Regions from separate parts of the Rhizobium sp. P2_G2 genome, predicted to be linked through region 3. Evidence: predicted binding sites of a transcription regulator. Region 3 holds the regulator's gene; each other region holds the start of a gene.
What was found. The regulator LexA, encoded in region 3, represses DNA repair genes until DNA is damaged. The targets are predictions, from matches to a motif close to TGTTCNNNNTGTGTTCNG.

Region 1 (9,377 bases), on a different contig from region 3:
CCGCATGATCGACTTCGTCTGGGCTAACGATCGCGACCTGGTCCGGGGGAATTTGCGGGAGGCAATCGAGCAAACGCACTCCGAACTCGAAATACGCCTCACCCACAAAGATGGATCGCAACGGATCATTTCCTGGATGACCTCGCGGGAAGAGGACCGCGTCTATGCCTACGGGCGCAACGTGACCGTCGAGAAAGAACAGCAGGCGGTGCTTGAAGATACCGAAGCCCAGTTGCGTCAGGCGCAGAAGATGGAAGCTGTGGGTCAGTTGACCGGCGGCATTGCCCATGACTTCAATAATATGCTCACCGGCGTGATCGGCGCACTGTCGATGATCAAGAGGAGGATCGCTGCCGGGCGCCTGGATGAACTCGATAAGTTTATCGATGCGGCCACCACCTCGGCGCAGCGTGCAGCCTCGCTAACGCACCGGTTGCTGGCATTTTCGCGGCGCCAGTCGCTCGACCGCCAAGCGGTGGATGTCACCGAGCTGATCGGCTCGATGGAAGATCTGTTCCGGCGCACGCTCGGCGAACAGGTGGAACTGTTGATCAGTGCACCACCTGATACCTGGAAGGCGGTCACCGACGCCAATCAGCTGGAAAGCGCAATTCTCAACCTCGTCATCAATGCGCGTGATGCGATGCCGGACGGAGGCAAGCTAACCATCGAAACCGCCAATGTCGTTCTGTCGGAGGGCGATCTGGCCAGGGGCGAAACCCTCAAACCCGGCAGCTACGTAACATTGGCAGTCAGCGACACCGGCATCGGCATGTCGCGAGAGACAATTGAAAAGGCCTTTGATCCGTTTTTCACCACCAAGCCAATCGGTCAGGGAACCGGCCTCGGCCTGTCGATGATATATGGCTTTGCGCAGCAGTCGGGGGGCCATGTTCGCATCTATAGCCAGCTCGGCCTCGGAACCACGATAAAACTCTACTTGCCGGGCAGTCTCGATGAAGCGGCCTTCCAGGATGCCACGGCCAATGTGGATGTCAGTCCACCGCGCGGCGAAGGCGAGACGGTGCTGGTCGTCGAAGATGACAGTTCTGTTCGCATGCTCGTCGCGGACGTGCTCAAGGAACTTGGATATCGGGTCATCGAAGCGACGGATGGCAGCCAAGCGCTGCCCATCATCGAAGGCCGGGCACGCATCGACCTGTTGATTTCCGATGTGGGATTGCCGGGTCTTAACGGCAGGCAGCTTGCAGAGATGGCCATTGCCGCGCGCCCGTCGCTGAAAGTATTGTTCATCACCGGATATGCTGCGATGGCGGCCTCACGCGCCGATTTTCTGGCGCCTGGGATGGAGATGATCACCAAGCCCTTCGCCATCGATGATCTCGCTCAAAAGGTCCGGGAAATATTGACTGCCGCGTGACGGCGTTTCGGCGTCGAGCCGGCGGGGCAACGCTGCAAAAGCTTGGGAGCTTCAGCGCGGCCGGGCCTCTGGGCCGCCCGGGAAGCGGACCACGGCACTCCCCTTGGAGCAATCACGATGACAAGCCCAACGCCTCAGGTGTCCTGTCGCGGGCTTTCAGATATCTGAGATATCTGCGGCAAGATCACTCCGTTTTGGCCAGCGATAAGCAAGGCAATCTTCAATCGCGAGGAGCACTTCCTCCCGCCCCCAATCGCCATGCTTTGCGCCTTTGATGATTTCCATCACCTTCACGTCGATGAGATCGCGAAGTTCCGGTATGTTGACAGGGCCGTCATCACGCTTTCCCACAGGCTCAACCGTCGGTCTTCGGTCCGGCAGGTCCTCTGCCCGGGATCGTGCTGGAAGCGGCGGAAACGGGATCGCTCGCCGGGAAGGACGATTCCAGGCCTTCGTCGAGCTGCTCCTCCAGTGTTCCCGTATCCTTTGCCGCGCGGGCACTGCGCCATACTGCAGCACTCCAACAAATCGCAGCGTCTTTTCATCGCCAAATCACCAAAGTGGCGTTAACAGGAAAACTTTGCGACAGGGCCCAATAACCACCAACGCCACCAGAAACACAGCGCAAGAAAGCCAATGGCGAACCACGGCAAGCTGAATGCTGCGAAGGAGGAACGCATTCGAGATCGATATCCCTGTTTGAGTGGCGCGATTTATCGCATCAACTTGAAAGCGAAATGTGAATCGGATCGCTCGAATTGGCGGCGCAAGTTAGAAAAGAATCACTGAAAATTGCGGCTTTTGATGCGCAGGGAGTCGATGTGCAAATCCGGCACCAATATGTCCCGCGCCTGCATCGTCGGTTTCGGTTTATCGCGAGGGTCGAGCGCCGGACTGCCGTTGTGGAACTCGTCGCCCCTGCCGTGCGGCAACCTGAATTCGGCGTCGCGTCCGGAGAGACTGCTCAAATCCGAAGACAGGTCGAAAATCTGTTGCGCAACCAGATGGACCACCTGACCCTCACGCTGAATTCTGCCATTGATCGCAAGCAAGGGCGCGGAGAGAACGATGCTCCGGCGTCGCTCGAATACCTTCGGCCAAACGACGATGTTGGCCACTCCGGTTTCATCCTCGATCGTGATGAACAGGACGCCCTTCGCGGAGCCGGGCCGCTGCCGGACCAACACGAGTCCTGCGGCCATCAACCACCGTCCGTCGCGCGACGACATGGCCTCCCGGCATGTCACTATGTTTCGTGCCGAAAGGTCTCGGCGAAGGAAGGAAATCGGGTGGTCGCGCAGCGTGAGACCAGTGTGGCTATAGTCTTGTACGACCTCGCTGCCGGCTGTCATCGCTTTCAAGGTTACGTCCGGCTCGTCGAGTTCCTGAACTGTTTTGCGCTCGCGTTCGGCGGCGGCCGTCCAGAGTTCGAGCGGTTCGTCGCGCAAAGCTTTGATCGCCCAGAGCGCTTCGCGGCGCTGTAGCCCGAGCGACGGCCGGAACGCGTCCGCTTCCGCGAGCCTGACCAAACTCGCCGCGGGCACACCCGAACGTCGCCAGACGTCATCGACGGACGCAAACGGCTCCTCCCCGCGAGCGACCGCGATCCTCGCGGCGTCCATTTCTGCCAGTCCGGCGACGCGTGAGAATCCGAGGCGGACCGCGTGCCGCGTGGAGTTCGCGATTGGCTCAAGCGTGCAGTCCCATCGCGAGCGGTTGACGCAGACCGGACGCACTTCGACACCGTGCTCGCGGGCGTCGCGAACGATCTGCGCCGGAGCGTAAAAACCCATGGGTTGAGAATTGAGCAAGGCGGCGCAAAAGACATCCGGGAAATGGCATTTGATGTAGGCCGAGGCATAGGCGATGAGCGCGAATGACGCAGCGTGGCTCTCGGGGAAACCATACGACCCAAATCCTTCCAACTGCGAAAACGTCTTCTCGGCGAATTCGCGGCTGTAGCCCTTGTTGACCATCCCTTCGATGAGCGGAGTCTTGAATTTGCTGACGCCGCCGGTGAACTTGAAAGTCGCCATGCTCCGCCGCAGTTGATCCGCCTGGCCTGCCGTGAAGCCGGCGCAGACCATGGCAACCTTCATCGCCGACTCCTGAAACAGCGGCACCCCCAAGGTCTTGCCAAGTACCGCCTTGAGTTCCGGCGTCGGGTAGTCGACCGCCTCGAGGCCCTGCCGCCGGCGTAAATAGGGATGGACCATGTCACCCTGGATCGGACCGGGACGTACGATCGCTACTTGAATGACGAGGTCGTAGAACGTCCTCGGGGCCAGCCGCGGCAACATCGACATCTGCGCCCGGCTCTCGATCTGAAAGGTGCCCAAGGTGTCAGCCCGTCTGATCATTTGGTAGGTCGGCGGGTCTTCCTGCTCGATTTTGGCCAGGTCGAGATCGACGTCCTTGTGCTGCCGGAGCAGGTCGAAAGACTTCGCCATGCATGTCAGCATTCCCAAGGCGAGCACGTCCATCTTCATGAATTTCAGGGCGTCGACGTCATCCTTGTCCCATTCGACGACCTGGCGGTCCCTCATCGCGGCCGGTTCGATCGGGACCAGGTCATCTAACCGGTCCTGGGTCAGGACGAATCCACCGGGATGCTGGCTCAAATGCCGCGGCGCACCGAGCAACTGCTGGGCGAGTTCCAGGGTCAATCGAAGACGTCGATCGGCCAGCGTCAGGTTCGCTTCCTTGACCTGAGCCTCTGTGATGCCCTCCTTGCTCCAACCCCAGACACCAGCCGATAGCTGGCGGATCATGTCCTCGGGCAGGCCCAGAGCTTTGCCGACGTCACGCAGCGCGCCCTTGGCTCGGTACCTTGCGACTGCCGAGCAAAGCGCTGCCCTGTGGCGGCCATAGGTGTCATAAATCCATTGGATGACCTCCTCGCGCCGCTCATGCTCGAAGTCCACGTCTATGTCAGGCGGCTCATTCCGCTCCTGGCTGACGAAACGCTCGAAAAGGAGATCATTGGTCTCGGGGTCAATCGAGGTGATGCCGAGCACATAGCAAACGGCGGAGTTTGCCGCCGATCCCCGGCCTTGGCACAGGATGCCCCGCGAGCGGGCGAACCTGACGATCGAAAACACCGTCAGGAAGTACGGGGCGTATTTCATTGTCTCGATCAACGACAACTCGTGGCGGATCGTCTTTTCGACATGGGCGGGCAGCCCTTCCGGATATCTCGTGGCAACGCCCTGCCAGGTGAACCGCTCCAGCGACTGCTGCGCAGTCAGGCCCGGTACGATGGCTTCTTCGGGGTATTGGTATTCCAGTTCGCCCATGTCGAAGCGGCACCGATCAACGACCTCGCGCGTCCGCTCAAGGGCCTCTGGATAAGCGTTGAACAGACGCCACATCTCTTCCGGGGTCTTCAAATATCGGTCGGCATGGCGTTCGCGCCTGAAACCCAGGTTGTCGATCGTGCATCCGTTGCGGATGCAGGTCACAACATCCTGAAGCTGGCGACGCCCTGGATCATGGAAAAGGACATCGTTTGTCACGACGGTCTTCACGGCCAGGCTGTTTGCCATTTTCGAAAGATGATGAAGGCGGACCCGGTCGTTTGGGCGACGTCGCAATGTGAGCGCAAGATAGCACCTGTTTCCGAACAGCCGGGCGACCTTCCGAAGCCTTACGACGCATTCCTCATCCGCCTCCTCCGGGACGAAGACTCCGATCAGGCCCTCCTGATAGAGTGCGACGTCGTCCAGTCCCAGAATGCAGTTCCCCTTGCCGCCGCGTCCCTTCCCAAGCGAAAGAAGTCGGCAGAGCCGTGAATAGGCTGGCCGATCAGTCGGGTAGACAAGAAGTGAGAAGCCGTCCGCCAGGTCCAGCCTGCAGCCGACGACCAGCCGCACGCCCGTCGTCTTCGCCGCCTCCCATGCGCGGACGATGCCAGCAAGGCTGTTGCGATCGACTACGCCGAGGGCATCGATGCGGAGGGCTTCCGCCGTCGCGAACAGTTCCTCGGCGGAGCTGGCACCCCTCAGGAACGAGAAGTGCGTCGTGACCTGGAGTTCGGCGTATCTCATCCGAATATCCCGTGTACGAACCATTTACGGGACCCGGTCGCGCCGTCGACGCCGTCGCCGGAGCGGAAAATCCAGAGCCGCTCGCCTCTGTCGTCTTCAACGATGTAGTAGTCGCGGACAGCGTCGTATTCGCGGTCGCGTCGCCACCACTCTCCGAAGATGCGCTCCGGGCCGTCAGCGACGCGAACGTGCCTGCGCTTTCCGCGCCAGGTTATCGCGACCGGCGGATGGTCCGGAAGCAACGCCAAGACCTCGATCTCTTCCGGCTTCGCCAGCAATCGCGCGGGTCTCGGCCATCCGATTGGCCAGTCTGCTCCCGTTTCCTCGGCGAGCGGCGGCAGGACCTGAACCGACCGCTCGGGAACATCGCTTGGAAATGGAGCGAGGCGGTAGAGGCGCTGGCCGCGGTTGCCCAGGACGTCAACCAGGGGACCGATTTCCGGCTGCGACTCATCGATGAGATCGGTGGCTTCTTGTGTCTCCCATAGTGGCTCCGCAACGATAGCAGCAAGGCTCAATCGTTCGATCCCAAACCCTGGATCGATGCGTTCTATGCGGTCGCACAGCAGTTTAATGAGCCACGGCTGGTCACGGACTGGCCTGGCCGTGCCGATCCTGAGCGATTGCACGCTGTTGTCGACACGCGTCGCAAGCAGATCGGCGCGTTTGACGCCGAGGGCCTTCGTCTCGAGGACAAGGCATAGCTGCCGAACGAGGCGACGGACATACTTGGCGATCGTCTCTGCCGCTCCGATCGGTTCCGCGAATGAATGGTGCACTTCCACGATCTCAGGCGGCCGAATGGGCTCGATCGGCTCCGCCGTTCGGCCGAACATCTGGTCCAATCGCCTGCCGGGTTCCGGACCGAAGCGCAGAGCCAAATTTGCCCGCGGCAGCGCCGCCAGTTCCGCGACTGTGTCTATTCCAAGAACGCGCAGCGTGTTGACCGTCTGCTGATCGAGCCGAAGGGAGGCGACTGACAGGCGAACCACGGCGTCTTTTACACACCCCGAGGGCACTACCGTCGTCTCTTCCGACGATGCGCGAGCGATCGCGTGGGAAGCGCCCCAGGTGTCCGAGACGGCGGCCCTTGCCGACAATCCTCGGCCACGCAGGCGATTGACGATCTCCGACAGCATGAGGTGTTCACCGCCGCGGAGATGATCGGCACCCTCGGTGTCCATCACCAAACCGTCGATCCCGTCGGTCGTGACGATCGGAGTGTAATTCCTGAGCAGCCAAAGCGCCAGGCGATCGAGGCTAAGTCTGTCTTCCTCCGGGTCGTCGTCTATCATCACGACATTCGCCGCCAATGCTTGCGCCTTGCTCGCCGCCATTCCCGGCCTCACGCCCAAAGCACGCGCGATGCCGTCTGCGGCGCGGACGAGGCGTCGTGACCCTATTCTCTCGATCACCACGACGGGGCGGTCAGCGGGAAGCACGTCCGGTGACATGACGCGCCTGATCCTGTCGATCGAGAGATTCGGAAAATAGATCGAGACGACCCTTGCCATCGCATGCTCCGACGCGGAATTCGCAACTTTCGCCCGCGCGCACTCTCAACAATTCGACTAACCAGCGCGGTCGCCCCACACCCGGCGCTGGCAATGGCTCGGAGGGCAGGACGCTGACGCGCCACCGTGTCGTTGACGCCGTCGGTTGCCCGTAATCGGAAGCTTCGTTCTGCCGACGCCAGCGTCGCAAAGCGATGCCCATTGAGCCAGCCTTTTCCGCGGCAAGGTGCAGACGCCGCGACACGGGCATCGGCAACCGGACAATTTCGGCGACGACCACGCCGAGGCCTCCGTGCCGAAGGCCCTCTTCGAAGGACGCGAGCACGTCCTCTTCGCGGCCTGCCTCGCAATAGATCACCCTCTCCGGGTGCAGTCCCGCCTGCGCTACGGCCGGGGCGAAGAGGTCCGGCCTTGAAAGACACCACAACACCTTGCCTTTCGTCCGCGCAGCGATCCCGGCGGCGAAGAGCGCCGCGGCCGCGCCATCGACGGTCCCCGCACCTCCGCCGGCGACTTCATGGATCGCCCCGTATGCAAGTCCACCGCCGGGCAACCTGTCGTCAATCCCGCTCACACCGAATGGCAACGCCGCCGCCGGCCGTGCTCCTGCGCCCTCGAGCCGAGCGATCTGCTCGCGGAGGCTCTCCACGATGCGGGATGTACGGGCGTGCACCATCGTTCACGGGACCTCCTGGGTTCGTGTGGGGGTCGACGTCATGTCGGCGTAGGAGTGTCTTTGTTCGTGTTCTGTTCCCTAAACATTAGAGAGTCAAGAGCGATAAGCAGGAATAAAATCCCACGTCGTCTGAGCGCGCTCCAATCGTAATGGCTTTCGTGCCATGGATTCGAAGCCGAATCAAAAACTTGTGGGGAATCGCGATGGTAGTGCTAACGCGCTGGCTAAGGCACTGAAAAAGATTCGTTTTTCGAATCGGAACGATTCGCGAAGTGATTCGCTTGACTCGGATGAGTTGAGAGTCGGCAGCGACGGAGTTGGCAAAATGCGGGCACAATGGAAGGGCTTCCTCAGTTTCGGCGGCGTCGCATGCCCGGTCGCCCTCTACACCGCCGTCTCGACGTCCGAGCGCATCGCGTTTTCGACGATCAACCGGTCCACGGGAAACCGCGTCAAGCGCGAATATGTAGACCTCGAAACCGGAAGGCCGGTTCCGAAGGAAGATCAGATCAAGGGTTACGAGATCGACGATGGGCGGTTCATCACGCTGACGCCGGAAGAGGTCGCCTCGGCAGTGCCGGCGGGGGAAAAGACGCTGAAAGTCGAGGCATTCATCGACTGTACGAGCATTGACGACGTTTATTTCGACAAGCCTTACTTCCTGGCTCCTTCCGACCGTACGGCACTCGACGCCTATATGGCGATCCGTGACGGATTGAAGGCGGCGAAAGCGGCAGCGATCGCCAAGGCGGTGCTGTTCCGAAGGGCGAGGACATTGCTCATCAGGGCACATGACCGAGGTCTTATCGCGACGACGCTCAACTATGACTACGAGGTCAGATCGGCGAAGGCCGCTTTTGCGGCCGTGCCCGATCTGACGATCCAGGGCGAGATGCTCGACTTGGCGCAACACATCATAACGACGAAATCGGGTACGTTCGATCCGCGTGAGTTCCACGATCGCTATGAATCGGCCTTAGCCGAACTCGTCAGGGCGAAAATCGAGGGTAAGAGCGTGCCGAAGCGCAAGGCTCCGGTCGCCTCCCGGCCCAGCGATCTACTCGAAGCGCTTCGCCAGAGCGCGGGCGTCGCCGCTCCATCGAAGAGGTCAAGGACGGCAGCCAACGCAAACGCGGGACCTCGGCGTACCAAGCCAGCTGGAAAGGCGACGTCCTCCACCGAGACCACCCGTCGCAAGGCGAGCTAAGGAGGCCCGACAATGCGACCCTATTGGCGAGGATATCTCAAACTGTCGTTGGTTACTTGTCCGATAGAATTGTCCCCCGCGACGTCGGAAAGCGAGAAGGTACGCTTTCATACTGTCAACAAGGTGACTGGAAACCGCATTGCCAGCCGCTATGTCGATGCGGTGACCGAGCAACCAGTCGACGAAGACGACGAGGTCAAGGGCTACGAGCGCGGCGAAAACGAATACGTTCTCCTGGAGGACGACGAGCTTGACAACATTGCGCTGGAGAGCGCGCGCACCGTCGATATCGATAAGTTCGTGCCCGCAGACTCAATCGGCTGGATATGGATGGATACCCCCTACTATGTCACGCCCTCCGACCCGGTGGGCGAAGAGGCGTTCGCGGTCATTCGTGATGCGATGCGCCGAAGCGGTATGGTCGGGGTGTCACGCCTGGTCATTGGCCGCCGCGAACGTGCCTGCATCATCGAACCAAGAGACAAGGGACTGGTGCTGTGGACCCTGCGCTTCGGGGACGAGGTCCGCGACGACAAGGAGTATTACGCTGCGG
Region 2 (9,377 bases), on a different contig from region 3:
TTCGATGGATTGGGCGGTTAATTCGGCCAGCTTTTACGACGACCGATTTGGGCCGGCCCCATGCTGGCCCCTTCATATCGCCAGTCCGATGCGAGGCACTCGAAGGTCTCGTCCTTGAAATAGTAGAGGAAATGTCGGTCTCCGCCACCTTTCAGCGCGCGCCAGTCGGTCGGCGCGTCGCGGCGATCGTCAGGTCCGGTAATTTCGTAGAACTCTCCCCATCCCGGGGCCACTCCGCTATAGCGGCACTGCCCGAGATACCAGCCTTCGTCATTCGTCCGGCCCAGGCGCCAGCGGCTGCAGCCGGCAAACGTCAAGGTTCCCCACGCGTCATGCTCCGCCTCATTCGTCCATGGGCCGAGGAGAAAGCGGAGGGTTAGCGCCGACCCCACAACGGAGCATTCGGGCTCCGGCGAGCCCGGGCAAGCATCCCACATCGTGCTCAACCTGATGAAATCCGGCATCGGCCATTCCCCGATCACGCCGCACTCAGCAATCGATCACCAGCAATCCGGTATGAAATCGCCTCGGCAAGGTGAATGCGGCCGACATGCGCCGCACCGTCGAGATCGGCGAGCGTCCGCGCCACTTTCAGAATCCGATGATAGCCGCGGGCGGAAAACTTCATCCGGTCGGCTGCTTCGCGCAGCAGCTGCAATCCGCCGGCATCCGGCTCGGCGATCTTTTCGATCAGCATTGTCGAGCACCGGGCATTGCAATCCGTCTCCGGCTGGCCGGCGGCGATGAAGCGGTCGCGCTGCAATTGCCGCGCATTGGCGACGCGCTTGGCAACGACCGCGCTCGACTCGGCCGCTGCCGGGCGGATCAGGTCGAAGGCCGAGACGGCCGGCACGTCGACGCGAATATCGATGCGGTCGAGCAGCGGCCCGGAGATCCGGCCCTGATAGTCACTGACGCAACGCGGACCTCTTTGGCAGGTATGCCCCGGCTCGCCCGCCATGCCGCAGCGGCAGGGATTCATCGCCGCGATCAGCTGGATCCTGGCGGGGTAGCTGACATGATGGTTGGCGCGGGCGATGACGCATTCGGCGGTTTCAAGCGGCTGCCGCAGCGCATCGAGCGCCTGCGGGTGGAATTCCGGCAATTCATCGAGGAAAAGCACGCCATTATGCGCGAGCGACGCCTCTCCCGGCCGCGCTTTCATTCCACCACCGATGAGCGCCGCCATGGTGGCGGAATGATGCGGCGCCCGGAACGGCCGCCGGTCCGACAGCTTGCCGCCGGAAAGCTGGCCGGCGATCGAGTGGATCATCGACACGTCAAGCAATTCGCCTGATGTCAGCGGCGGCAGGATCGAGGGCAGACGCTGCGCCAGCATCGACTTGCCCGAACCGGGCGGCCCGACCATCAACAGATTATGCCCGCCAGCCGCCGCGACCTCCAGCGCCCGCTTGGCGCTTTCCTGGCCCTTGATGTCGGCGAGATCGGGGAGATTGGCCGGATTCTGGCGGACCGCAGGCTCGGGTCGGGTCAACACCTGCGTGCCGCGGAAATGGTTTGCCAGCCCGATCAGGCTGCGCGGAGCTAGGATATTGAAGCCTGGCCCGGCCCAGGCCGCCTCCGGTCCGCATTCATGCGGGCAGATCAGGCCCCGGTTCATCGCATTGGCCGCGATCGCCGCCGGTAGCACACCTGCGACCGGACCGATCGTGCCATCGAGATTGAGCTCGCCGATGACCAGAAATTCCGCCAACGCATCAGCCGGCACCGCGCCAAGTGACGCCATGATCGCCAGCGCAATCGGCAAATCAAAATGACTACCCTCTTTGGGCAAATCAGCCGGCGCCAGATTGACCGTCAGCCTTTTCGGCGGCATCGCAAGGCCGGAGGCATGAATGGCGGCCTGCACCCGTTCACGGCTCTCAGCCACGGCCTTGTCCGGGAGTCCGACGATCTGCACGGCGATCTTACCCGGCCCGAACATCACCTGCACATCCACCGGCACGCCCTCAATGCCCTGAAATGCAACCGTCCTGACTCTTCCAACCATGCGGCCTGTCCCTGCTCAATGCTGCCGTGAAACAACTTTCCCTGGTCAACGTCAACAGCTTGCAGCTAAACACAGGTCAAGGAATAAAACAAGAACAATGAACGAACAAAAATCTATCCCGCTGGTGTCTGGCCTAAAACACCGTTCTTACCAAGGGCGGACACCAAACCACCTTGGGGGAAATTACCGATGGCAGGTCAGCATCGCAATTGTAATGTTGCCGGGCACTTTGAGTTTTCGGCCGGCTTGATGGCAGCCGGCCCCGTCGCATAGTGACGGCGCATGAGCGTCTTCAGCGACATGGATGCTGTTGTGCTTGATGCAACGCCAGAAATCGGCACGAGATGAGTGAACATCTCGTCAACGTCCGGGGAAGTCGTCCACCGCGCGCTGCCACCACCGGCCACCCGACGAACAGCTAATTTGCCAACGGCGGAAACGGAGCGTGGTATGAACAAGGCTGCTATAAATCGGCTTGATACCATTTTGCTTCATAGTCAACACCCTTAACTTTGTCCATATCCAAGTAGTTCAATTTATGATAGAGATTTTGTGATTGGAGAATCATTGTGAAATTCAACGAACAACACCAAATCATTCTGGATGCCTTTTATAACCGCCGCTACGGCGTGTCCCCCACTGCTACGAGAAGCGCCGTGGAGAGCCATGCGAGGAGACACCTGCTCAAGGGGGCCGACTATACGAAGGCACTCGACAGCGCCATTGCGGCCGGCCTGCTCGTAAGCATGTCGGACGCGAGCTTGGCCATCAGGGGCGCAGGTCGGAACATGCTGCCTAAGTAATCACCGACCACGGCTGCGACAGCCGCTTCCGATCTTGCAGATTTCGGCAGGCCAAGTGACAAAAAAGAACGACAAGCGAACAAAATTGTAGGCCGGCGCAGCAAGTTTGCAGAGAATTTTAAAGCGGCAGCAGAGGCGGCCGTGGAACCGCCGCGATTGCCCTCAACCCCGCCGTCTCTCGACAGCATCCCAGAACAATGCCGCAATATCGGCACCGCCGAATTTCCGCACTTCGCGGATGCCGGTCGGCGAGGTCACGTTGATCTCGGTCATATAATCCCCGATCACATCGATGCCTACGAGGATGAAGCCGCGTTCACGGAGCGCGGGGCCGATGCGGCGGCAGATTTCCTGTTCGCGTTCGGTGAGTTCAGTCTTTTCAGCCCGGCCGCCGACATGCATGTTGGAGCGGCTGTCGGTCTCGGACGGCACGCGGTTGATGGCGCCGGCGGGCTCGCCGTCGATCAGGATGATGCGCTTGTCGCCTTTGCGGACGTCGGGCAGGTATTGCTGGGCGATGAACGGTTCGCGGAACATTTGGTTGAACATTTCGAGCAGTGAGGTGAAATTGCGGTCGTCACGCGACGAGTGAAAGACGCCGGCGCCGCCATTGCCGTAAAGCGGCTTCAGGATGATGTCGCCCATTTCGGCACGGAAGGCGGCGATCTCCGCGGGATCGCGGGTGATCAGCGTCTTCGGCATCAGGTCGGCGAATTCGGTGACGAAGATCTTTTCCGGCGAATTGCGCACCCAGTTGGGATCATTGACCACGAGCGTCTTCGGATGGATGCGCTCCAGCAGATGCGTCGACGTGATATAGGCCATGTCGAAGGGCGGGTCCTGGCGGAGCAGCACCACATCCATCGTCGACAGATCCACGCGCTCCGGCGCGCCGAGCGTATAGTGGTCGCCCTTGACATCGCGCAGCGTCATCGGCTCGACAGTGGCGATAATCTTGCCGTCGCGCATGGAGAGGCGGCTTGGCGTATAGTGGAAGAGATTGTAGCCGCGGGTCTGAGCTTCGAGGCTCATGGCAAAGGTGGAATCGCCGGTGATGTTGATCGAGGACACATGGTCCATCTGCACGGCGACGTTCTTGATCTTTGCCATGGGAATGCTCTCCTGCCCCTGAATGCGTGCGGATGATGTAGGACGGGCACGCCGGTCTGGCAAGCCCATCCGGCCAGCCGGTCTGGCTAGCCAGTCTGGGATCAGGCGAAGCCGTCGATGCGGCAGGTGATGTGGTCGTGGTCGGAGAGCGGCCGGCCGGTCCCATCGAGCGAAGGCGTGATCTCCGAATGGCCGATGATCAGGCCGCGCGACAGGAACCAGTCAAGCTTCATCGCGCGTTCCGGCCAGTGGGTGATCAGGCTCGGCCGCGTCGTCATCTGTTCGATCGGGCCGCCATGGCGGGTGAAGCCACGCGTAGCGCTCATCGGAAACAGGCCCTCGGCCTCGAAATCGCCGCCGGCGTGGTTGCCGGTGTTGAGATCGCCGCCGATGAGGATCGGCAGGGCAGGGAAGGCGGCTTCGATTTCGTCAATCAGTTCCTTCGTCTGCCGCTCGCGATAAGCGGCCGTGGTGGCGCTTTCGAGATGCACGGAGACGGCGACGAAAGGCCCTGCTTCGGTGGAGATCAGGCCGCCGACGGCGCAGCGTTCGCCGATGCGTGGCTGATCGGCATCGTTGCGCCACAGACGCTCGCCCAAGAGGCGGACCATGAACGGCTGCTCGATCGGCACGGAGGAGACAAGGCCGTTGCCGTGGAAACCTTTCTCGTTGATGCTGTCGCGGCAGAAACCACGCTCGGTGTCCGAGCCGAGGCCCATTTCCAGGAATTCGACGCCATAGGCATAGGCCATGCGCATCGCGCTCGCCAAATCTGCGGTCGTATGGCGCTGGGCGGTGCGGGCCATGCCATTGTCCATCTCGGACAGCAATACGACGGCTGGTTCGCTCTTTTCTACATGCGCGGCGCTATCCTCGACGAACAGGCAGCGTTCCAGGTTCCAGGCGGAGACGTTGAACGGGAAGGCGAGCGGCAGGGTGCGGGACGGCGATCCGCCGGTCTCGACCGTGCCCATCGCGCCGAGCCGGCTCATGATCGCATCATGCGCTTCGACGGTTTTGGGACCAACCAGCTGGGCGCGCTCTTCGAGCGAAATCACATCGAGGGCGGAAACTGCGGCACGGATCATTGCACCTGCGCCTGGACTGCGGCGATATCCGCCGCCGGGATCGGGCTGCCGGCGATGCGCTTGCCATCAGTGGCAGAGAAATAGTGAAAATGGTCGGTCGCGATCGTCAGGCCCATGCGCTCGCCGAACGGCTGGGCCGAGGGGGCGGCGACCGTGATCTGCTGCCCACCGACCGTGCCATGCAGCAGACGCTGGGCGCCGAGTTCCTCGACATAATCAAGATGGAACGCGATCCGGCCTTCGATATCGAGCGAGGCCTTTGCATCCTCGGCACGGAAGCCGACGATCAGCTTTGGTTCTTTCGGGGCACCGGCGCTGGCGGGCACTGACTGATCACCGATGCGAATGCCGTCAGGGCCATTCTCGGCATTGACCAGGTTCATCGCCGGTGAGCCGATGAAGCCCGCGACAAAGGTCGAAGCCGGCTTGTGATAGACTTCCAGCGGGCTGCCGATCTGCTCGACCAGGCCCTTGTTGAGCACGACGAGGCGGTCGGCCAGCGTCATTGCTTCGGTCTGGTCATGGGTGACGTAGATCGCGGTCGTGCCGAGCCGCTTCTGCAATTGCTTGATCTCGCCGCGCATCGACACGCGCAGCTTGGCGTCGAGATTGGAAAGCGGTTCGTCGAACAGAAAGGCGACCGGCTCGCGCACGATCGCACGACCCATGGCGACGCGCTGGCGTTGGCCGCCGGAGAGTGCCGCCGGGCGACGGTCGAGGAAGGGTTCGAGATTGAGCGACTTGGCCACGTCGGCGACGCGCTTGGTGCGCTCGGCCCTGGAGACGCCGGCGACCTTCAATGCGTAGCCGATATTCTCGGCCACCGTCATATGCGGATAGAGCGCATAGTTCTGGAACACCATGGCGCAGCCGCGCTCGCGAGGTTCGAGCTTGTTGACCACGCGGCCGGCAATGGAGATTTCGCCGGCGGAAATTTCCTCCAGTCCGGCGACCATCCTGAGCAGGGTCGACTTGCCGCAGCCGGACGGTCCGAGGAAGACGACGAATTCGCCCGACTGGATTTCGAGATCGACGCCATGGACGACGGCATTCTTGCCGTAGCTCTTTTTGACGCCACGCAGGGAGATTGGTGCCAAGGCCAGAATCCTTTCACTTTTCGGTGGAGATAAGGCCGCGCACGAACCAGCGCTGCATCAGGATGACGAGGATGAGCGGCGGCGACATGATGATCAGCGTGCCAGCCATCGCCACGTTCCAGTCCGGCAGGCCGAATTCGGACGGGATCAGCGTCTTGAGTTCGGTGACGGCGATGCCGAATTTGGGATCTGTGGTGATCAGCAGCGGCCAGAGATATTGATTCCAGGCCCAGACGAACATGATGGTGAAAAGCGCGATCATGTTCGAGCGCGACAGTGGCATCAGGATATCCCAGAAGAACCGGATCGGCCCTGAGCCATCCATTTTCGAGGCTTCGGCCAACTCTTCCGGGACCGTCAGGTAGAATTGGCGATAGAGGAAGGTGCCGGTCGCCGTTGCGACCAGCGGCAGGACGAGGCCGGTATAGGAGTTCAATAGCCCCCATTGCAGCTTGACTTCGATGCCGAAGAGATGGGCGACGAGCCAGCTGATGCCGGTGATATCAGAGATCGCCTGGAAGGGTTCCAGCACGTTGGCGGCGATCGAATAGGTCGGAACGATGCGCACTTCGAGCGGCAGCATCAGAGTAATGAAGATCATCCAGAAGATCACGATGCGGCCACGAAAGCGGAAATAGACGATCGAGAAAGCGGCCATGGCCGACAGGATCACTTTGCCGGCCCCGACAGCCGCAGCGAAGATGACGCTGTGCAGGAGCTTGTTGCCGAGATCGGCGCGGACCCAGGCGGTCTGGACGTTCTCCCAGAAATGCGATCCCGGCGTCAGTGGCATCGGCACCGTGTTGACCGCTTTGAGATCAAGTGTCGAGGCGATGATGACGATGGCGAAAGGCAAGAGCGCGATGACCAGCCCGAGCGCCAGCAGCAGATAGCTGATGAAATTGAAGATCGGCGTGCGTTCGACCATGGCCCAGCCCTCACTTATAGTGCACGCGCCGCTCGATGAAGCGGAACTGGAAAATGGTGAGCAGGATGACGAGCAGCATCAGGATGATCGATTGCGCCGCCGCACCCGAATAATCGAGCCCTTTGAAGCCGTCGAAATAGATCTTATAGACCATGAGCTCGGTGGCGCGGGCCGGCCCGCCTTGCGTCATGACGTCGACAATGCCGAACGAGTCTTGAAAGCTCTCGGTGATGTTGATGACGAGCAGGAAGAACAATGTCGGGGTCAGCAGCGGCAGCTGGATATCCCAGATGCGGCGCATCGGCCCGGAGCCGTCCATGGCGGCAGCCTCGATCAGCGAGCGGGGAATGCCTTGCAGCGCCGACAGAAAGAAGATGAAATTGTAGCCGATATATTTCCAGGAAAAGGTGACGATGACGGCGATCATCGCGTCCTTGCCGTCGAGCGCGGGATTCCAGATGTCCGGCCAGATATGGTTGATGATCGACAGCAGGCCGGCCTCGGGCGCCAGGATGAAGCGGAAGGCAAGACCGAGCGCGGGTGCGGCGATCGCATAGGGCCAGATGAAGATCGAGCGGTAGAGCTTATGGCCGCGCAGTTCGCGGTCGGTAAGGATCGCCAGTGTCAGTGCCAGCACCATGGAAATGGCGGTCGACGACAGGCCGAAGACCAGGCTGCGAACGATAGAGTTCCAGTAGATCGGATCGCTCAGCAACTGCCTGAAATTATCGAACCCGACCCAGCGGTTGCCGCCGCCCCACGGCTGTTCCAGCGTAAACGCCCAATAGAGCGCCTGCGAGCCCGGCCAGTAGAAGAAGATGAAGATCAGGATGAGCATCGGCGCCGCAAACAGCAGGCCGATCGTCGTCGAGGAGAAGGTGACGCGCTTTTCCATGAATCGCTTCAATCGGAGTTAAAGGACGGTCCGAAACACGCGGTAAACGCATCCGGACCCGAGATCGTGTGAAGCCCTATCCGGCGCCCTGGCGCCAGATAGGGCCTGGATGCGCGAGGCCTTACGGCAGCTGGACGCCCTTATAGGTCGCCTGGAAGCGGCGCAGGATCTGGTTGCCGCGATCGGCGGCGCCATCGAGCGACGTCTGGACATCGGCATTGTTGATGAAGATGTCCTGCAGGGCGTTGGAGATTTCCTGGCGGATCTGCAGCAGGCCGCCGAGGCGGACGCCATGCGGAGCATTGTCGTTGGCCGGCGAAGCGGTCAGGCTCTTGATGGCGAGTTCGCGGCCGGCATAGGGCGCCTTGTCGTAGAAGTGGTTCTTGACCAGGTACTGATAGCCGGAATTACGCACCGGGATATAGCCCGTGACGGTCGACCAGGTCAGCGCTTCTTCCGGTTTGGCGACGAAGTTGAAGAAAGCGGCGGCAGCCTTGTATTCGGCGTCGGAATGGCCCTTCAGCACCCAGAGCGATGCGCCGCCGACGAACGAGCTGTGACGCTCGGTGCCCTTGTAGACGGGCAACATGGCGGTGCCCCAGTTCATGCCGGCTTTGGCGGTGCGGCCGATATTGCCGTGGTCGCCGACAGAGGTGAGGATGACCTGGCAATCACCGGCAGCGAAGGCTTCGACGAAAGTCTGGCCGGTTTCCTTGGACTTGATGAGCGCTTCCTTGGCGTCGTACCAGCCTTTCAGATCCCTGACGAACTGGACCCACTTGCCCTTGTTGATGGTCAGCTCGGCATCTAGGCCTTCATAGCCGTTCTTGTTCGTGGCGACAGGTTCGCCGTGAATGGCGTTGAACTGCTCTTCATACTGCCAGACTTCGTCACGCGAAATATTGAAGCCGAGCGGGCAGGCATAGCCGGCTGCCTTCAGCGCCTTGAAGTCTTCGCCAGCTTCTTCCCAGGTCGCCGGAGCGTGATCCTTGCCGATCTTGGCGAACGCGTCCTTGTTCCAGTAGAGCAGAGCGGTCGAGGAGTTGAAGGGGAAGGAGTACATTTCGCCCTTCGACGTCGCATAATAGGAAGCGATGCCGGAGAAATAGTCCTTCCAGTCGACGGTGTAGCCCATGTCCTTCATCAGCTTGTTAGCCGGGTAAAAAGCGCCTGACAGCATGATGTCGAGCGTACCGGCATCCGACACCTGGGCAATGGTCGGCTGCTTGCCGGCGCGGTAGGCGGCAATGGTGTTCTGCAGCGAGGCATCGTACGAGCCCTGGCTGGTGCAGACAACTTCGTAATCGTTTTGCGACTTGTTGAAGCGGTCGCACTGTTCCTGAACGCGTTTGGCGATATCGCCGGAATTGCCGAACCAGAAGTCGATCTTGGTCTTTTCGGCGGCGGCGGGGCCAGCAAGGAAGGCTACGGCGAGAAAGGCGCTG
Region 3 (3,276 bases):
GGTGTAGAGCTTGCCTGACTTGCCGCCGCGACCATGAAGCAATTTGATTTTCAAGGCCGCACCGCACCAGTCGGTACGCGTGCGGTTTTCGAACTCTTGGCATATGAGGCGCATGCGCTGAGGCGAGATACTCGCCAGACGAGCGAGATCGGACGAGAGAATGTGTCTGCTAGTCCCGCTCACAGCAAGCGGCCTCCACTATTCTTGCGCGCAGAGCGCGCGCGGCGGGACCGTCTTGTTCTCCGTTCAAGACCGCGATTGCCCACGCCCTGGAGACGCCGTTTTCTAAGCACCAGCGGGAAAAAGAGGTACCGCGAATGATAAAGGCGGCGCGCACCGTGGGATAATCAAATCGTTCAGCCACTTGCATTGCAAATCGCCCTGTGCACATTAGTCATGTGACAATATGTAAGTTACATTTTGTCACTAGTCAAACAGAAAAGTGACATTTTGTGCACCATGGATGTCGTCGGTATAATCGCGAGAGCAAAGCAGGCATTGAATCTCAAGCAGGATCAAGAGCTTGCCGACTATCTCGGGGTATCAAGAAGTACCATTGCGGCATGGAGGCGCCGGGCGTCAGTGCCAGCAAAATACCTATCCGAAATGCTCTCTGGAGGTACAGTTTCCCTAGACTGGTTGATGTCGGGCAGCGGAGAGCCCAAAACGGTCGGGCGACACGGTCTTACTGACAAACCCCTTGAGATTGACAAGGAAGATCTCTGGCTAGCATTGCTCGCAACGCGTCACGAGCTTGCAAACTCCAAGTCCGAACCCGACCGGAGGCTTGCTGGCGGGTTGACGGATGACCAACTAGCGACGATCCACATTTGGGTCGGTGAGTACGTAACTCGGATCAAGGCATCTCGGGACAAATGGCTGAAATCCGGTTTGATCAAGCCTCAGGACATCTACAAAGCACTGGTCACCGAGTATGCCGTAGGTGAATTCGATGCTCCGCCTCCGCCGTGGTGGGAGGACGAGCGTATTATCTAGGGTTGCTCAATCTGTTGCTCAATCGCCAGAATGCTCCGTTCACCAATTCCGCTAGTTGCTCAATAAACTAATTTAAAACAATGACTTAATATTTATCCTGGAATGAAGAATTTGGTGTTGCTCAATCTGGCGATTGGTAACACTATTTTTCCGCGAATTATCCTTTGAAAACAAAGGTGCGTTGCCATTTTCATTCCAGAATAGCTCTGACAGCCATTCCGAAATATCTTTCGCGCCTCCACGCGTTAACCATATTTAAAACCCTTGCGGAACATACATGGAACATATAGTGTTTGTTCGAGATTTGTTTCACGATTCCCAAGGGGACGTCCATGCTGACGAGAAAACAACAGGAACTTCTACTGTTCATCCATGAGCGGATGAAGGAGTCCGGCGTGCCCCCTTCGTTCGATGAGATGAAGGATGCGCTCGATTTGGCCTCGAAGTCCGGCATCCACCGGTTGATCACGGCATTGGAGGAGCGTGGTTTCATTCGCCGGCTTCCCAACCGTGCCCGGGCGCTCGAAGTCATCAAGCTGCCCGAGGCCTATTCGCCGAGCATCAAGCCGCCGCAGAAGGGTTTCAATCCAAGCGTCATCGAAGGCTCGCTCGGCAAGGTGCAGCCGGCGCCCGCGCCGAAGCCGGCAGCCAACGAGAACTCCGGTGAAGCGGTGGCAATCCCTGTTATGGGCCGCATCGCCGCCGGTGTGCCGATTTCGGCGATCCAGAACATCACCCACGATATTTCCGTCCCGGCCGGCATGCTCGGCAGCGGCGAACATTATGCGCTCGAGGTCAAAGGCGATTCGATGATCGAGGCCGGCATCCTCGATGGCGACACGGTGATCATCCGCAACGGCAGCACGGCGAGCCCGGGCGACATCGTCGTAGCGCTCGTCGACGACGAGGAAGCGACGCTCAAGCGCTTCCGCCGCAAAGGGGCTTCCATTGCGCTTGAGGCCGCGAATCCGGCTTACGAAACTCGCATCTTCGGGCCGGATCGCGTCAAGGTCCAGGGCAAGCTGGTCGGACTCATCCGCCGCTATCACTGACAAGCGGCGATCGGTTGACGCGCGGCGAGCAGCCTCGCCTGCGTCGGCTTAATATCATTTCTTCTTCTTTGATTCCTTGAGCGCTTTGTTGCGCGCCATGATCGCGATCGCATAGCCCTCCTTGTTGACCTGACGGGCGCGGCCGAAGCCGGCGGCGCCATCCGGAACATCCTCGGTGATCACGCTGCCGGAGGCGGTCAGCGCCCCTGCCCCGATCGTCACCGGTGCGACAAGTGCACTGTTCGAGCCGATGAATGCGTCGGCGCCGATCCGGGTTTCGAACTTGTTGAAGCCATCATAATTGCAGGTGATCGTGCCGGCGCCGATATTCGCCCGCGCGCCGATGATGGCATCGCCGATATAGCTCAGATGATTGACCTTGGCGCCCTCGCCGATCGCGGCATTCTTCACTTCGCAGAAATTGCCAACCTTGGCCTTTTCGCCCAGGTCTGCGCCAGGCCGCAGCCGTGCGTACGGACCAACGCTTGCGCCTGGCGCAATATGGGCGCCCTCGATATGCGAGAAGGCGTGGATGACGACGTCACTATCGACGGTGACGCCGGGACCGAACCAGACATTCGGTTCGATCACAGTGTCGCGGCCGATCCGCGTGTCATGCGACAGGAAGACGGTTTCCGGCGCGATCATCGTCACGCCCGAGAGCATCAACTGATGACGGCGCTTCTTCTGCCAGATCGCTTCGAGTTCGGCGAGTTCCGCCCGGTTGTTGCAGCCGGCAACCATGTCGCTCGGCGCTTCGACCGTCGCCGCCCTGCCGCCTTCGCGGTGGAGGATTTCGATGATGTCGGTGACGTAATACTCGCCCTTGACATTGTTATTGGTGATTTTCGTCAGCAGCGACAAAGCCTTGCGGCCATCGATCGCCATGATGCCGCTATTGCAGAAGGTGACCTTCCGCTCGGCCTCTGTCGCGTCCTTTTCCTCGCGGATGGCGACGAGCTCGCCGTCCTTGGTAAGCAGGCGTCCATAGCCCGTGGGTTTGTCGGTTTCGAAGCCGACGACCGCGACATCATAGCCGGCGCGCACTTTCTCCAGCGCTTCGATCAGCGGTGCGGGTTCGATCAGAGGCCCGTCGCCATAGGCGACCAGGATCTGATCGTAGTCCTTTTCGATTTCGCCGCGCGCCGCCAGCACAGCGTGGCCTGTGCCGAGCCGCTCGGCCTGTTCAAAGGCGCGGACCTCGATACCGGACCCGGACGCTGCGGCC

Region 1: the regulator LexA is predicted to act here: its motif matches at 7,679-7,696, upstream of AC1D06_RS29080 (ImuA family protein).
Region 2: the regulator LexA is predicted to act here: its motif matches at 2,102-2,119, upstream of AC1D06_RS03420 (YifB family Mg chelatase-like AAA ATPase).

The regions. Positions count from the first base shown of each region.
Region 1 covers NZ_JBFUFF010000061.1:18,394-27,770, forward strand. Annotated here, with positions in the region: gene AC1D06_RS29060 (PAS domain-containing protein) at 1-1,381, shown strand, start outside; gene AC1D06_RS29065 (hypothetical protein) at 1,538-1,732, opposite strand; gene AC1D06_RS29070 (error-prone DNA polymerase) at 2,164-5,427, opposite strand; gene AC1D06_RS29075 (Y-family DNA polymerase) at 5,424-6,941, opposite strand; gene AC1D06_RS29080 (ImuA family protein) at 6,856-7,617, opposite strand; gene ku (non-homologous end joining protein Ku) at 7,943-8,824, shown strand; gene ku (non-homologous end joining protein Ku) at 8,837-9,377, shown strand, end outside.
Region 2 covers NZ_JBFUFF010000002.1:206,453-215,829, reverse strand. Annotated here, with positions in the region: gene cysK (cysteine synthase A) at 1-21, shown strand, start outside; gene AC1D06_RS03425 (hypothetical protein) at 18-464, opposite strand; gene AC1D06_RS03420 (YifB family Mg chelatase-like AAA ATPase) at 479-2,011, opposite strand; gene AC1D06_RS03415 (hypothetical protein) at 2,581-2,814, shown strand; gene gshB (glutathione synthase) at 2,977-3,924, opposite strand; gene AC1D06_RS03405 (endonuclease/exonuclease/phosphatase family protein) at 4,026-5,012, opposite strand; gene ugpC (sn-glycerol-3-phosphate ABC transporter ATP-binding protein UgpC) at 5,009-6,109, opposite strand; gene AC1D06_RS03395 (ABC transporter permease subunit) at 6,123-7,037, opposite strand; gene AC1D06_RS03390 (carbohydrate ABC transporter permease) at 7,048-7,932, opposite strand; gene AC1D06_RS03385 (extracellular solute-binding protein) at 8,054-9,377, opposite strand, start outside.
Region 3 covers NZ_JBFUFF010000062.1:38,529-41,804, reverse strand. Annotated here, with positions in the region: partial or broken gene AC1D06_RS29385 (hypothetical protein) at 1-183, opposite strand, end outside; gene AC1D06_RS29380 (helix-turn-helix domain-containing protein) at 460-996, shown strand; gene lexA (transcriptional repressor LexA) at 1,329-2,048, shown strand; gene glmU (bifunctional UDP-N-acetylglucosamine diphosphorylase/glucosamine-1-phosphate N-acetyltransferase GlmU) at 2,103-3,276, opposite strand, start outside.